3 regions of the Enterococcus sp. AZ128 genome follow, and region 3 is predicted to be linked to each of the others. Evidence: predicted binding sites of a transcription regulator. Region 3 holds the regulator's gene; each other region holds the start of a gene.
What was found. Region 3 encodes CtsR, which represses protease genes until heat stress. Its sites were predicted from a motif close to TTGGTCAAAAAAGGTCAAANA; they were not measured.
Positions count from the first base shown of each region.

Region 1: the regulator CtsR is predicted to act here: its motif matches at 1,347-1,367, upstream of clpB (ATP-dependent chaperone ClpB).
Region 2: the regulator CtsR is predicted to act here: its motif matches at 1,225-1,245, upstream of clpP (ATP-dependent Clp endopeptidase proteolytic subunit ClpP).

Region 1 covers NZ_JBIORZ010000001.1:1,052,109-1,054,370, forward strand. The annotation lists gene IGI38_RS05170 (lysylphosphatidylglycerol synthase transmembrane domain-containing protein) at 1-184, shown strand, start outside; gene IGI38_RS05175 (zinc-binding alcohol dehydrogenase family protein) at 249-1,259, opposite strand; gene clpB (ATP-dependent chaperone ClpB) at 1,417-2,262, shown strand, end outside.
Region 2 covers NZ_JBIORZ010000001.1:1,677,647-1,679,908, forward strand. The annotation lists gene IGI38_RS08235 (glycerophosphodiester phosphodiesterase) at 1-451, opposite strand, end outside; gene IGI38_RS08240 (hypothetical protein) at 518-1,033, opposite strand; gene clpP (ATP-dependent Clp endopeptidase proteolytic subunit ClpP) at 1,331-1,924, shown strand; gene IGI38_RS08250 (lactate utilization protein) at 1,982-2,262, opposite strand, start outside.
Region 3 covers NZ_JBIORZ010000004.1:466,630-468,891, reverse strand. The annotation lists tRNA gene IGI38_RS23490 (tRNA-Val) at 1-37, shown strand, start outside; tRNA gene IGI38_RS23485 (tRNA-Lys) at 41-113, shown strand; tRNA gene IGI38_RS23480 (tRNA-Leu) at 123-204, shown strand; tRNA gene IGI38_RS23475 (tRNA-Thr) at 224-296, shown strand; tRNA gene IGI38_RS23470 (tRNA-Gly) at 301-372, shown strand; tRNA gene IGI38_RS23465 (tRNA-Leu) at 397-482, shown strand; tRNA gene IGI38_RS23460 (tRNA-Arg) at 495-568, shown strand; tRNA gene IGI38_RS23455 (tRNA-Pro) at 585-658, shown strand; gene IGI38_RS23450 (CtsR family transcriptional regulator) at 776-1,243, shown strand; gene IGI38_RS23445 (ATP-dependent Clp protease ATP-binding subunit) at 1,249-2,262, shown strand, end outside.

The DNA.
Region 1 (2,262 bases), on a different contig from region 3:
ATTTGTCTATGTACTCTTATTTAGGAATGTTGTTGGAAAGGTTGATGCTGTTTCTTCATTGCTGCTTTACCGCTATGCGACTTACTTATTACCATTTCTAGTTGGGATGGTTTATGTCCTGTTTAACAAACAGCGTCAGATTAATCATGAAATTAAAGAAGCAAAAAAAGAAGTGAACGATTAATTTCGTTAACTTCTTTTTTTTGTCCAACTTTTCGTAAAAAACTAAAGTTGATTGATAGTACTCATTAATAATGAACGACCAGTTTTCCAATCATTTTATCTTCTTCGACGAATTGATGTGCTTGGTAAAAAACCTCTGGAGAGAAACCTGGAATGATTTTTGTTAATGTACTTTGAATTTTTTTCTCTTGTAACAAGCGAACAAGCAGTTCTAAGATGGCTCCCTGTGAGTTTAGATTAAAGTCATAATCGGTTTTTGCAAACATATATTCCCAGTCAAAACTGCCCGACTTGTTTTTTAATTTAGCTAGGTCAAGATCTTTATTTGATTCTACGATCGACCCAAGATGTCCAAAAGGTTCTAGTAAATCACTCATTTCTTCAAAATAGTGATCTGTAGAGTGGAGAATCAAAATATAGGGCAAAGTAGGATAACCAATCCGTTTTAGTTGTTTAGTCAAATCTTTATGGTGATCAATGATATGGTCAGCGCCCATTTTCTTTGACCAAACCTTGCTTTCTTTACGTGATGCGGTAGTAATCACTGTTAGTCCAGCCCACTTAGCTAATTGAGTGGACACCGATCCGACGCCGCCAGCTCCGTTGATAATCAGTAATGTTCCTTCATTTTTCCCTTCTTCGGGAGTTAAGCCCATTTTTTCAAACAGCATTTCGTATGCCGTAATAAAGGTTAATGGCATTGCGGCTGCCTCGTCCGTAGAAATTCCGCTTGTTAACTTTGCGACGATACGAGAATCGATAACTTGATTTTCACTATAACTGCCAAATCTTTTAGTAGTGCCAGCGAAAAGAACTCGATCGCCAACTTCAATATTTTTAACCTCGCTGCCCAAGTGAGTCACGATACCAACACTGTCAAAGCCTAGTACATGGGGTTGAGGTGTTCCTTTACCGCTTTGTCTCAATTTTGTATCTACTGGGTTAATGGAAACCGCCATATTCTTTACGACAAGATCAAATTTATTTAATTTAGGAAGCATCACTTCATAGGTTTCAAAATGGTTTCCGTTCGAAAGGTGAAACCCTTTTTCGAACCCAATCACACGAGAAATCATTGAATCACTCTCTTTCTAGTAATGAGAGAATTGTAGCATTATTTTGTTTTTCTTCATAATAATAAACTTTGATTTTGATGAGTTTATTGTTTGACCTTAACTGACCAACGTTATATACTAATGTTTGTAAACTATTAATTATGTCGGAGGTATGTTTATGAATATCGAAAAAATGACGACAACTTTACAAGAAGCGATCGCTGAGGCGCAGCAGATTGCGGTTACAAGGCATCATCAAGAAATCGATATCGCCCATGTATGGAAGATATTTTTACAGCCTAATCACTTTGGTCGAAATTTTTATGTAGACGCTGGTATTGATGTTGATCAATTTGAACACGAAGTAGATAAAGCGTTGGAAGGCTATCCAACAGTTAGTGGAGGTAATGTCCAATATGGTCAAAACCTCAGCCAAAATCTATTCAATTTATTAAACGAAGCGGATAAATTGCGTGAAAAATTTCAAGATGATTTCTTATCAACGGAAATCGTCCTCTTGGCGTTAATGAAATTAAAAAATTATTCCTTGACAAAATATTTGAATCAACAAGGATTAAATGAAAAAGAGGTACAAAAGAATATTGAAGATATACGAGGAGGGGATCGAGTGACCTCGCAAAATCAAGAAGAAACCTATAAAGCATTAGAAAAATACGGTGTTGATCTAGTTCAACAAGTCAAAAATGGGAAGCAAGATCCGATTATTGGTCGCGACGAAGAAATTCGCGATGTGATTCGAATTCTTTCACGAAAAACTAAAAATAATCCCGTTTTGATTGGTGAACCTGGTGTTGGTAAAACTGCTATCGTTGAAGGATTAGCACAACGGATCGTACGAAAAGATGTTCCAGAAAACTTAAAAGATAAAACTGTTTTTTCCTTGGACATGGGTTCACTGATCGCTGGTGCTAAATTCCGTGGTGAATTTGAAGAACGTTTAAAGGCAGTTTTGAAAGAAGTGAAGAAATCAGACGGTAGAATTTTACTGTTTATTGACGAAATC
Region 2 (2,262 bases), on a different contig from region 3:
TCCGCAATGAATCCACATTAAAGCTCGTGTACCAATAAGTAAAGGGCCAAGTCTTGCTTGTCATGACTTCAGAAATTTTCTCCTCAATTCCAGGATAATGAAACTTATTTGTTTTGATCTCAATACATAAAAAGCCGCGGAAACGCATCTGCAGCAATAAATTCAAAACTTCTTGCAATGTGGATATTTTAGTTGCTTGGTATTTCTCATCAAACCAACTTCCTGCATCCAATTTCTTAATTTCTTCCAATGTTAACTCTCTAATCAGACCCTTGCCATCAGTTGTTCGATCGACACTTTCGTCATGGATGACAACCAAATGCTGGTCAGCAGTTAGATGAACATCCAATTCGATTCCATCCGCACCAGTCCGTACCGCTTCCATGAACGCTGGCAATGTATTCTCTGGATGAGTCCCTGCACTCCCGCGATGAGCAATAATTACTGTCATCTAATATCACCTCGTTCGTAATTACCTAAAATAATTCAAATCTGTTCACAATTTTACAGCAACATGTTACTGTACCTTGAAATAGCGTAAAGGTTGCTTTGTTGATCGAGATAGCTGCTGTTTTTTTTCGTCTAAAATTTCCAGAAGCTGTTCAGAAAAAGTCTCCATAACGATCCGCCCGCCTTTGTAAGTATATCCACCGATTTTAACCGTTTCTTCGGGAGATAAAATAACTTTGCGATGAGAAATATTTTTGAAAAATTCTTCAATCAAATAATTTGGTAAATAAAAATTATTCTGAGCGGCAAAAGAATTCAAGTAAATGAAATCATCGATCGTAATGTAACAGTCATCAAATGAATTAAACGTTACATAGTCTTGCATTAAAACATTCCGTTTGGATAAAATTTCATTAACCTTTTTATTTAAGAGATTAATTGTTTCAATTTCTTTAACCTGGTGCTCTAACTCTCTTTCACGCTGATGGCGTAGGTCGATATACTTAAAAACAAAATAGACTGCAATTCCCGTTAATCCTGCTCCAATCAATACGCCGATTAGTCCAATAAATGCGATTTCCACGTTTTTCCCTCCTGCTTTCATACTTTTAAAATTAATTCTTACAAAAAAATCAACTGATTTTCAACACGCTCATCATCCCACTGGCATTTTACATAATGTGGCAATCTGACATCCTGTTATCATCGTCATTAATAGTACCATATTTTTCTGTTTCTAGGATAGTTTGACCCGTTTAAAAGAACGATGCCTTCTATTTGACCAAAACTGACCAACGTTGTATACTTTCTTTAAGTTTTAGCAATCTAACCTTGTTTGTGCTAAAATAATTTACGAACAATATTTTAAGGAGGATTCACTATGAATTTAGTCCCTACAGTCATTGAACAATCATCTCGTGGCGAACGCGCTTACGACATTTATTCTCGTTTATTGAAAGACCGCATCATCATGTTAAGCGGCGAAGTAAACGATGATATGGCGAATACCATCATCGCCCAGTTGCTTTTCTTGGATGCCCAGGATTCTGAAAAAGATATCTACCTTTACATCAACTCGCCAGGTGGCAGTGTTTCTGCCGGCTTAGCAATTTTTGACACGATGAATTTTGTTAAAGCTGACGTACAAACGATTGTACTTGGTATGGCAGCCTCAATGGGTAGCTTCCTATTAACAGCCGGCACTAAAGGCAAACGTTTTGCATTGCCGAATGCCGAGATTATGATTCATCAACCATTGGGCGGAGCTCAGGGTCAGGCAACAGAAATCGAGATTGCTGCACGTCATATCTTGAAAACACGCGAACGTTTGAATAATATTTTGGCTGAGCGCACAGGTCAACCAATCGAAGTGATCGAACGCGATACAGATCGTGACAACTTCATGTCTGCTGAAGAAGCAAAAGCTTACGGCTTGATTGATGAAGTTATGGAAAACAGCAGCGCTTTAAATTAATAGCAGCTAAAAAACCGAGGATTTCCCTCGGTTTTTTGTTTACTTTTTCTACTAATACTATAGGCCAACTTCTTCAATGATTAAAAAAATGACGATACGATCTTTTACCATTGATCGTCGTGTAATTGCGATTGTATTACAGATACATTCCGTTTGTAGACAATCTCCGCAAAGACCTTTCTTAATACAAGGTGTCTTTTGCAATCCCAAGCGATGGGCATTTAACGGGGCTGTGTTTTTTCGTACCATCTCCACAGTCATATCCAAACTGCCATAAACTTTTTGCATACTGACAAAGGCTAACACTTTGTCAGGCCCATATGTTATAGCAGCAACGC
Region 3 (2,262 bases):
AAGCAGAGGGTCAGCGGTTCGAACCCGTTAACCCCCATTTGAGCCGTTAGCTCAGTTGGTAGAGCATCTGACTTTTAATCAGAGGGTCACTGGTTCGAGCCCAGTACGGCTCATAAGTATATGCGGGTGTGGCGGAATTGGCAGACGCACTAGATTTAGGATCTAGCGCCTTACGGCGTGGGGGTTCAAGTCCCTTCACCCGCATTTCTAATATTATTTAGTTGCCGGCTTAGCTCAGTTGGTAGAGCATCTGATTTGTAATCAGAGGGTCGAGGGTTCAAGTCCTTTAGCCGGCATCGCGCGGAAATAGCTCAGTGGTAGAGCACCACCTTGCCAAGGTGGGGGTCGCGGGTTCGAACCCCGTTTTCCGCTTTCCTGAAGACCAGGGGAAGAAACGCCGGGGTGGCGGAACTGGCAGACGCACAGGACTTAAAATCCTGCGGTGAGTGATCACCGTACCGGTTCGATTCCGGTCCTCGGCATTAATAAAATACGCACCCGTAGCTCAATTGGATAGAGTACTTGACTACGAATCAAGGGGTTAGAGGTTCGAGTCCTCTCGGGTGCATAATTTTTTTATTTACCGGGAAGTAGCTCAGCTTGGTAGAGTACTTGGTTTGGGACCAAGGTGTCGCAGGTTCGAATCCTGTCTTCCCGATCAAAAGAAGGTGAAAACCTTCTTTTTTTTTATCCTAATTTAAAGAAAGGCGTTCTTCTTTATTTCATGCGCCAAATTCGATATAATTATGGTCAGGAATAGTCAATAGGAGGCGATATTATGAGTAGAAATACCTCTGATTTGATCGAATCTTACTTAAAAGATATTTTGGAAAATAGTGAAATTATCGAAATTCGAAGGGCTGAGATGGCGCAGTTGTTTAATTGTGTACCTTCCCAGATAAATTATGTGATCAATACGCGCTTTACTTTTCAACGCGGTTATTTAGTTGAAAGCAAACGTGGCGGAGGCGGCTATATTCGAATAAGTAAAGTTAAGATTTCTGATCAGCATTACTTTTTGGAACAATTAATGGACTCTTTTGGCAGTGAAATTTCTGAAGCAAATGCTTTTGGGATAATTCAGAAACTATTTGAAGAAGAAATTATTACAGAGAATGAAGGCAATTTGATGTTGAGTGCAGTATCGAAGAATGTTCTTGGAATCAGTCAAATTGAAAATAGACTACGTTCAAGGATTCTACATGGATTTTTGGAACGCTTAAGTTATGAGAAAAAGGAGTGAGAGATATGGATCAGCTGTATACAGAACGCGCCAAAGCAGTATTGGCGATTGCGCAACAAGAAGCCAAATATTTTAAACACCGCTCGGTTGGTTCGGAGCATTTATTGTTAGCGTTAGTAATTGAACAACAAGGAATTGCGGGCAAAACATTGCGTCAGATGAATTCAAGCGAGAATGATATTCGTGAAGAAATCGAGCACATGACGGGATATGGATCTGTTAAGTCTTATCCAGAAGGCGGCTATCTTCCTTATTCTCCTAGAGCGAAGCAGATATTGATTTTTGCTGATGATGAAGCGAAACGTTTTAATGCAAAATTGGTAGGTACTGAGCACATCTTATTAGGATTATTACGGGATGATGAAATCTTAGCTTCTCATATCTTAGTGAACCTAGGTTTGAGTTTGCCTAAAATGCGACAGCTTTTACTGAAAAAAATGGGCGTCAATGAAACACAAAATACGAATCAAGGTGCGGGAGCTCGCAGGAAAACAGCGGCTAAACCTGCACAAAGTAATTCTCAAGGAACACCTACACTAGATGGCTTAGCTCGTGATTTGACGAAATTGGCGCGGGAAAAACGATTAGATCCAGTAGTTGGAAGAGATAGTGAAGTACGCCGTGTCGTGCAAATTTTGAGTCGACGTACGAAAAATAATCCTGTATTAGTCGGAGAACCTGGTGTCGGTAAAACGGCAATTGTTGAAGGCTTAGCGCAACGAATTATTTCTGGTGATGTTCCTGAAGATATGCGTGGAAAACGTCTGATGATGTTAGATATGGGCGCCTTAGTTGCTGGTACAAAATATCGAGGTGAGTTTGAAGATCGTCTGAAAAAAGTGATTGATGAAATTTATCATGATGGACAAATTATTTTGTTTATTGATGAATTGCATACTTTGATCGGTGCTGGCGGAGCAGAGGGTGCGATTGATGCATCGAATATTTTAAAACCTGCTTTAGCTCGTGGTGAATTGCAAACCATTGGTGCGACAACATTAGATGAATATCAAAAATAT